Regions from separate parts of the Streptomyces sp. NPDC006372 genome, predicted to be linked through region 1. Evidence: riboswitches for the same ligand, from Rfam matches in the RefSeq annotation. Region 1 holds a riboswitch; the other holds the start of a gene.
What was found. Region 1 has a riboswitch for cobalamin ahead of ABZ016_RS17205 (energy-coupling factor ABC transporter permease). Riboswitches for the same ligand answer to the same signal wherever they lie in the genome.
Positions count from the first base shown of each region.

Region 2: linked by a shared signal. The riboswitch ahead of ABZ016_RS19725 ((2Fe-2S) ferredoxin domain-containing protein) and the one ahead of ABZ016_RS17205 (energy-coupling factor ABC transporter permease) in region 1 are both predicted to bind cobalamin.

Region 1 covers NZ_JBEXQJ010000009.1:165,421-169,602, reverse strand. The annotation lists gene ABZ016_RS17215 (MFS transporter) at 1-584, shown strand, start outside; gene ABZ016_RS17210 (serine/threonine-protein kinase) at 715-2,100, shown strand; cobalamin riboswitch at 2,156-2,363, shown strand; gene ABZ016_RS17205 (energy-coupling factor ABC transporter permease) at 2,393-3,130, shown strand; gene ABZ016_RS17200 (energy-coupling factor ABC transporter substrate-binding protein) at 3,127-3,495, shown strand; gene cbiQ (cobalt ECF transporter T component CbiQ) at 3,501-4,182, shown strand, end outside.
Region 2 covers NZ_JBEXQJ010000012.1:16,922-21,103, forward strand. The annotation lists gene ABZ016_RS19710 (IucA/IucC family protein) at 1-69, shown strand, start outside; gene ABZ016_RS19715 (aromatic ring-hydroxylating dioxygenase subunit alpha) at 177-1,340, shown strand; gene ABZ016_RS19720 (hypothetical protein) at 1,331-2,122, opposite strand; cobalamin riboswitch at 2,262-2,388, shown strand; gene ABZ016_RS19725 ((2Fe-2S) ferredoxin domain-containing protein) at 2,452-2,823, shown strand; gene ABZ016_RS19730 (APC family permease) at 2,839-4,182, opposite strand, start outside.

The DNA of each region.
Region 1 (4,182 bases):
TGCACAACCGCCGCTTCCTGGCGCTGTGTTGCGCGTACGGCTCGTACCTGCTCGCCTACAACCAGCTGTATCTGGCTCTGCCGGACGAGGTGCAGCGCGCGTCGGGTTCCCAGGCGCCACTGTCCTGGCTGTTCGCGCTCTCCTCGGTGCTCGTGGTCTTCGCACAACTGCGCGTGACCCGCTGGGCCGGCGACCGGCTCGATCTGCGCCGCTCCATGACCGCCGGGCTGCTGCTGATCGCGTCGGGTTTCGTGGTGGTGGCCGCTGCGCGCCCCGCCGGCTGGACGGGCATCGCGGGACTGCTGCCGGCCGCGGGCTTCGTGGTGCTGCTGACGGTGGGGCAGATGCTGGTCGTGCCCGCCGCCCGGGCCTGGGTGCCCGACCTCGCCGAGGAGGGCCGGATCGGCCTCTACTCGGGTGCGCTGTCGTCCGTCTCCGGCCTGATCGTGCTCGCGGGCAGCGCGGCCACCGGCTCCCTGCTCGACCTGGGCCTCCCGGCCGCCGTGCCGTGGCTGGTCCTGGCCGCCGTGACGGCTCTCGCGGTGACGCTGCTGCCGCGCCGGGAGGAGGGCGCGGCCGCCTGAGACTTCTGGCCACGGCGGTCACGCGGCGCCAGTATCCTGGGTCGGCTGCGGCACACCCCATCAACCTCCGCTGGAACGCGGGGAGTCGAGCCTGCGGCGAACCTTCCCACGAGCATGAGGACGAGGACGAGTGCTGCTAGCGGGCCGCTACCGGCTGGACACTGAGATCGGGCGCGGCGGAATGGGCGAGGTCTGGCGTGCGTACGACCAGATGCTCGCCAGGGCGGTGGCCGTCAAGTTACTGCTGCCGCAGGACACGGACGCGACGGCGGCCTCCCGGTTCCGCCTGGAGGCCCAGACCGCCGGGCGTCTCAACCACCCCAACCTCGTCGGTGTCCTGGACTTCGGCGAGCACGACAACCGGCTGTTCCTGGTGATGGAACTGGTCGACGGCGACAGCCTCTCCGGAGTGCTGGCCGCCTCCGGGGCGCTCCCCGCCGAACGGGTCGCGACCCTCGGAGCGCAGGCCGCCGCCGGACTCGCCGCCGCGCACCAGCAGGGCATCGTGCACCGGGACATCAAACCCGCCAACCTCCTGCTGGACGCCCACGGCACGCTCAAGATCGGCGACTTCGGCATCGCACGCTTCCTCGACGATCCCGGCGCGGCACTCACCGCGACCGGCCAGATCGTCGGCACCGGCCTCTACCTCGCGCCGGAACGGGCCCTGGGCAAGCCCGCGGGCCCGCCCTCCGACATGTACTCCCTGGGCTGCGTGCTCTACCAGCTCCTCAGCGGCCGCCCGCCGTTCCAGGCCGACACCGCCGTCGCGCTCCTCCACCAGCATCTCGACAACGCCCCCGTGCCACCCCGCGAGCTCGGTGTCAACGGTCTCCCGCCGGCCTTCGAGAGCTATCTCCTCGCCCTGCTCGCCAAGCAGCCCGAGGACCGGCCCACGGCCCAGCAGACCGCCGAGTGGTTCGCCGGCGGCGCCTGGCGGGGGCTGCCCGAACCGCTGCCGGAGGCCGCGTTCCCGGTGCCGTCCGCCGAGCCGGGACCGCGCGCGGCGGCAGACCCCGGCACCCCCGCCACCTACGCGCTGCCGACGGGGTCCCGCACGGCCCGGGGCGGGCGTTCACGTCGCGCCGCACCGCGCAACACCGCGGGCAACCGGCCGCGCGTGGCCGCGACGGCCGCCGCTGCGGCCCTCTTCCTGGCGGCGATGGGCGCCGGCATGCTGTGGTTCTCACCCGACGACACCGCGACGGAGGGCACGGAACCCGACACGTCCCCGTCCGCGAGCAGCCCGGCCGCCCCCTCGTCGGCCGAGTCCGCCGATCCGCTCGGGTCCGCCCCGGCGGCCGACGGGACGCCGACCGTCGGCACAGTGGCCGATGTCACTCCCTCCGTCACGGCACCCGCTCCCCCGACCGCCGCGGACCCGGCACCCAGCCCCACGGGCCCGACCGAGGAGGCGAGTGACACCAAGCCCGAGAAGGCTGACAAGCCCAAGGAGGACAAGCCCGGACCGTCCCCGGAGGGCTCGGGGGACGATGACGACGAGGGCGACGACTGAGGAGTTCTGCGCCGGTGTGCCGGGGGGCGCCCCTTGCGCGCCCCCTCGGGTGGCTTGTCATCGCCCTTGTCCCGGCACTACTGTCACCACGCCTTGGTGAACGGGAAATCCGGTGTGATGCCGGTGCGGCCCTCGCCACTGTGATCGGGAAGTCCGGCTCCGGCCCTCGCGGGCGGCCACTGGGTCCTCAGGGACCCGGGAAGGCGGAGCACGGGCGGTGGGACCCGTGAGCCAGGAGACCGGCCAAGGCACGTCAACCATCCACGAGGTGCTGGAGAGGGTCTGCTGAGCCATGCACATTGCCGAGGGTTTCCTTCCTCCGGCGCACGCGGTCGCCTGGGGCGTCGCGTCGGCGCCGTTCGTCGTCCACGGGGCCCGGTCACTCACCCGTGAGGTGCGCGAGCATCCCGAGAGCACCCTGCTCCTCGGTGCCTCCGGCGCCTTCACGTTCGTCCTGTCCGCCCTGAAACTGCCTTCCGTCACCGGCAGTTGCTCCCACCCCACCGGCACGGGCCTGGGAGCCATCCTGTTCCGGCCGCCCGCCATGGCGGTGCTGGGGACCATCACCCTGCTCTTCCAGGCCCTGCTGCTGGCCCACGGCGGTCTCACCACGCTCGGCGCCAACGTCTTCTCCATGGCGATCGTCGGGCCCTGGGCCGGATACGCGGTGTACAAGCTTCTGCGGCGGTACGACGTGCCGCTGATGGTCGCCGTGTTCTTCGCCGCGTTCGTCGCCGACCTGTCCACCTACTGCGTCACCAGCGTGCAGTTGGCGCTGGCCTTCCCCGACCCGGGCAGCGGGTTCCTGGGGGCACTCGGCAAGTTCGGCTCCATCTTCGCCATCACGCAGATTCCGCTCGCAGTGAGCGAGGGTCTGCTGACGGTGCTCGTGATGCGGCTGCTGGTGCAGTCCAGCAAGGGCGAACTGACCCGGCTGGGTGTGCTCCTCACCAAGAAGCAGTCCCGGACCGAGACCGAGTCCGAGACCGAAACCGAGGCCGGGACCGAGACCGAGGCGGCGACCCGATGAGCAGGAACACGAAGATCAACGTCCTGCTGCTGGTCCTGGTGGCCGCGCTCGCCGTGCTGCCGCTCGCGCTCGGCCTGGGCGACCACAAGAAGGAGCCGTTCTCGGGCGCCGACGCGGAGGCGGAGAACGCGATCACCGAGATCCAGCCGGACTACAAGCCCTGGTTCTCGCCGCTGTACGAACCGCCGTCCGGTGAGATCGAGTCGGCCTTGTTCTCCCTCCAGGCCGCCCTCGGCGCCGGCGTCCTCGCCTACTACTTCGGCCTGCGCCGGGGCCGGCGGCAGGGCGAGCAGCGGGCGCTGGAGCGGGCCGCGGCGAGCCCGGGCCGTGAGGCCGCCGGGAAGTCCACGGCCGAGAGGGCCTGAGCCGCGTGCTGCCGATCGACGCGGCGGCGCACAGCAGTCGCTGGCGCCGCCGCCATCCGGTGGACAAGGCCGTGCTCGGACTGGGGCTGACCGTGCTGGCCGTCTCGCTGCCGCCCTGGCCGGGCGCGGCCCTGGTGCTCGTGACGGCCCTGGTGGTGCTGCTGGGTCCGGCCGGTGTGCCCTGGCAGCGGCTGTGGCGGGCCTACCGCGTGCCGCTGGGCTTCTGCGTGACCGGAGCGGCCACCCTGCTCGTCCAGGTCGGCGGGCCCGGGGGCTTCGTCTCCGTCGCCGGCGACGGGCCCGTCCGGGCCGGTGAGTTGCTGCTGCGCACCTCCGCGGCCTCGCTGGGCGTGCTGCTGTTCGCCTTCACCACGCCCATGTCGGATCTGCTGCCGCGGCTGGTCCGGGCCGGGATCCCCGCGCCCGTCGTGGACGTGGCGCTCGTGACGTACCGCATGAGCTTCCTGCTGCTGGACTCCGTGCGCCGGGTCCGCGATGCGCAGGCCGCCCGGCTCGGGCACACCTCGCGGGCCGCCGCCTGGCGTTCGCTGGGCGGGCTCGGCGCCACCGCGTTCGTCCGTGCCTTCGACCGCGCGGCCCGCCTCCAGGCCGGTCTCGCCGGGCGCGGCTACGACGGCACGCTGCGCGTGCTGCTGCCCGAAGCCCGTGTCTCCGTCCGCTTCACGG
Region 2 (4,182 bases), on a different contig from region 1:
CGCTGGACGAACGCGAACGGCGCGGACGCGCGCTACCTGCCGCTGCCCAACCCGCTGCGCGGCACCTGAACACCGCTCACCCGTCCGGACCCCTCGGCAGAGCGGGGACGGCGGGCGGCGGTCAGGGTGGGGGTGGGGGTGGCTGTCCGTGCCGTGTCCCACCCGCGAGGAGAGGTATGACCGAAACCGACAGGGCCAGCGCCCTCGCCGCGGAACCCGCGGGGCACGGTGAAACGGACCCCGAGGCCGATCTCCGGCGGGTCGGGCTGCACCCCGACCACTGGTACCCGGTCGCCCTGTCCCGGCGCCTCGGCCACGAGCGGGTGCTGGCCACCGCGTTCGCGGGGGAGCGCATCGCCCTCTTCCGCGGCCGGAGCGGCGAGGTCCACGCGCTGGAGGACCGCTGCGCCCACCGGCAGGTGCCGCTGAGCATGGGAGTCGTGGAGGGCGAGACACTCCGCTGCCGCTACCACGCCTGGGCCTACCGCGGCGACGGCCGCATCTCACAGATCCCGTACCTGGCCAAGGGCGACCGCCGGCCACCGCGCGGCGTGCGCGGCTACCCCGTCCGCGAGGCGTACGGCCTGGTGTTCGTCTTCCCGGGCGACCCGCAGCGGGCCGCGGCCACGCCGCTGCCCGAACTGCCGGCCTACGGCTCGCCGCGGTACCGGACCATGACGTACTCCCGGACCGTGCACTGCCACTACTCGTTCATGCACGAGAACCTCCTCGACATGAACCACCAGTTCCTGCACCGGGGCGTGGTCGGCAGACTCCACCCCGAACTGCTGGGCTACCGGAGCGACGAGCGCTCGGTGGAGGCCGGCTACCTGTTCACCCACACCGGCGGAAAGCGGAACCGCAGCGCCGGCCTGCTGGCCTCGGAGGGCATCGGGGGCGGCACCGCCGATGTCATGACGATCCGCACCGAGTACCCGTACCAGACGCTCGACCTGGTCCCGGAGAACGCCGACCGCCCGGCCTTCCGCCTCTGGGCCGCCTACGTACCGGAGGACGCCGAGCAGCGCAGGTGTCACGCCTACGGACTGCTCATGATCGAGAAGCCGAAGGTTCCCGGCCTCCTCCGGCTGGCCTGGCCGTTCATCCGGCGCTTCACCGAGCGGGTGTTCGCCGAGGACCGCATGGCCGTGGAAGCGGAGCAGCGGGCCTGGGACGAGCAGGGCGAGGACCGCAACCACGAGGTGTTCCCGCTGATCCTCGACGTCCGAGAGGTGCTGCGCGCGAACGGCGTCCCCATCGAGGCCCGGCCCGCCGGGTGCGGCGGTGCGGCGCCCTGCGGTGGCGCGCGGCTCTCCGGCGGTACGCGGGATCAGGAGTGACGTGACGCGGTGGCCGGGGCGTCCGGCTCAGCGGCGTCCGGGGTGCCCGGGGTGGCCGGGGCGTCGTCGTCCAGATCGCCGCGGAGGGCGGCGATGGCGAAGGCCGTCATGGACGCCAGGGCGAGCAGCGCGAGTGGCCCCCAGATCGCCGGGATCGACCAGAGCGGCCAGTCGTTGGCGGACTGCGCCCACAGCGTCAGGAGGGCCGCGCCGGCCATGGCGACGCCGTGCCCCCGCACCACCGAGGCCGCCTTCGCATGACGTCGGTCGCGCCGGGCGAACAGCGGCCACGCCCCACCGACGACGGCGGGCAGCCCGAACGAGAAACAGATCAGGGCGCCGCCGAGACGGTCCTCGGGCCACCCCACGGGCGAGTCGGACGTCCGCTGCCGTCGATCGCCGTCGTCGCGCACCTCGACGACCTCCCCCTGCCAGATCAGGCCCACGACCTTGTCGCCCGGCGCCAGCTCCGACACCACCGGGTCGGCGTGCAGGAACGTCACCTCCCAGGGCTTGCCGGAGGGCGGCACCAACTCCGCCTCAGGTGGGGCGTTCCGCTCCCCGCGGTGCGTGTCGGCGCCGCGGACGGTGAACGCCTGCTCCCACCGGCACCCCGAAGCCTTCACCGGCACCGAGGCGCACACCGGGGCGGAGCGGAACTCCCGCTCCCGGTCCAGAGCTCCACGCACCTCCAGGGCACTGGCCACCCCGAAGGCGAGTGCCAGGACACCCATCAGCAGCCACGCCACGCTCCCCGCCGCCCGCCGCTTCCCCGCCCCCACCGAGCCTCCCCGTTCCTCACACAATTCCCTCGAACCGTACCGGAACCCGACGGCCGGTCCCTCAGTCGCAGCCTCCCCGGCCCCTCACCCGCAGCCCCCGGCCCCATGGCAGGATGGCCGTCGATTAAGGCGACGGCGGAACGAGGAAGCCGGTGTGAATCCGGCGCGGTCCCGCCACTGTGATCGGTGAGCCGCTCCCGACAGGCCACTGCCCGCGGACGGGTGGGAAGGCCGGGACCGGCGTCGACCCGAGAGCCAGGAGACTCACGCGGTCGCCTCCTCGACCGACCACCGGGGCGGATCTCCCCGGGAGAGAGGGAAGGTGCGGCATGTCCGCAACGCCGGCCGGAGGGCTTCCGTGCCGCATCGTCGTGTGCCGGGACTGCTGCTGCGGCAGCCGCAAGGTGACCGGTGTCGACCACGTCGCCCAGACCGAGCGGCTGCGGGCGGCCGCGCCGGTCCGGATCTCCGACTGCCTCGACGTCTGCGACCAGGCCAACGTCATCGTCGTCCAGCCCTCCGCGGCGGGCCGGGCGGCCGGTGGGCGGCCGGTGTGGCTCGGGCTGGTCAACGACCCCGCCGCGACCGAGGACATCGTCTCCTGGGTCCGGGAGGGCGGTCCCGGTGTCGCCCCGCGTCCCGAGATCCTCGACCTGTACGCCTTCAGCCCGCTCGCGAAACGGCGCCCGGACCGCTCATGAGGAGAACCGGCGGCTTCAGGACTCCTCGCCGTGCACGAGGGCGGGGTCGACCGTGCTGGGGCGTTCCGACCAGAACGCGGGGGCCCTCAGCCGCCACACGACCATCAGGACCACGCCCGTGAGGGCGATGCCGATGCCGATGACGAGCGGCGGACCGATCCCGAACCACGAGACGCCGCTGTAGGAGTTGGCGGGGTCGGCCATGTCCGACACGGACTCCACCAGCAGCCACGCCAGCAGCCCGGCACCGATCAGCGGGCCGAGACCGATCAGCAGGAAGTCGCGGGCGCCGCGGGTCAGTTCGCGGCGGTAGTAGACCGCGCACGCCAGCCCCGTGAGCGCGTAGTAGAACGCGATCAGCAGGGACAGCGCGGTCAGGGAGTCGAAGAGGGCGTTCTCGCTGATGTGGAAGAGGACGAGGTACCAGACGATGGCGATGCCGGCGACCCACCAGGTGCTCACGTCGGGGGTGCGGAACCGGGGGTGGATGCGGCCGAAGTGCGCGGGCAGGGCGTGCCGGCGTGCCATGGACAGCCCCGTGCGCGAGGCCGGGATGATCGTCGTCTGCGTGGAGGCGAGCGCGGACGTCGACACCGCCAGCAGCACGACCCAGTCCCAGCCGCCCATCGCCTCCTCGGCGAGCAGCGCGAAGATGAACTCCTCCTCCGCCGCGTTCTCGGCGAGGTAGGCCGTCCCGGCGTAGGCCACGACCGCGAAGGCGACCGCGATGTAGGTCACCAGCAGCAGCACCGTCGACCACACGGCAGCCTTGCCGGGCGCGATCGCGGAGTCCTCGACCTCCTCGGTGAGGTTGACCGCCGACTCCCAGCCCCAGTAGATGAACACACCCAGCAGCAGGGACGCGGTGAGCGGCGCCCCGCCGGCTCCGAACGGGTCCAGCCAGCCGATCTTGGGCTCGACGGAGTCCAGGGTGCCGGTGCCGGCGTAGACGCGGTACAGCGCCACCACGGCGAAGGCGAGCAGGCAGGCGACCTGCGCCAGGATGAGGACGTTCTGCACCTTGGCCGACACGTCGATACCGATGACGCAGACGGCCGTCATCACGAGGATCAGCAGCACGGTGAGCACCTGGCGCACGACGTCGTTGTCGGCCCAGCCGTCCAGTCCGACGGCGAGCAGGAAGAAGGTCACGGCGACGTCCGCGAGCGACCCGACCACCAGGACACCGGTCATCGTGATGGCCCAGCCGCCGAGCCAGCCCGCCCACGGCCCCATGGCCCGGGTGACCCAGGAGAAGGTCGTGCCGCAGTCCTGGTCCACCTTGTTGAGGTAGTAGAACGCGGACGCGATCAGCAGCATGGGCACGAACGACGCGAGCATCACCCCGGGGGCGTAGAG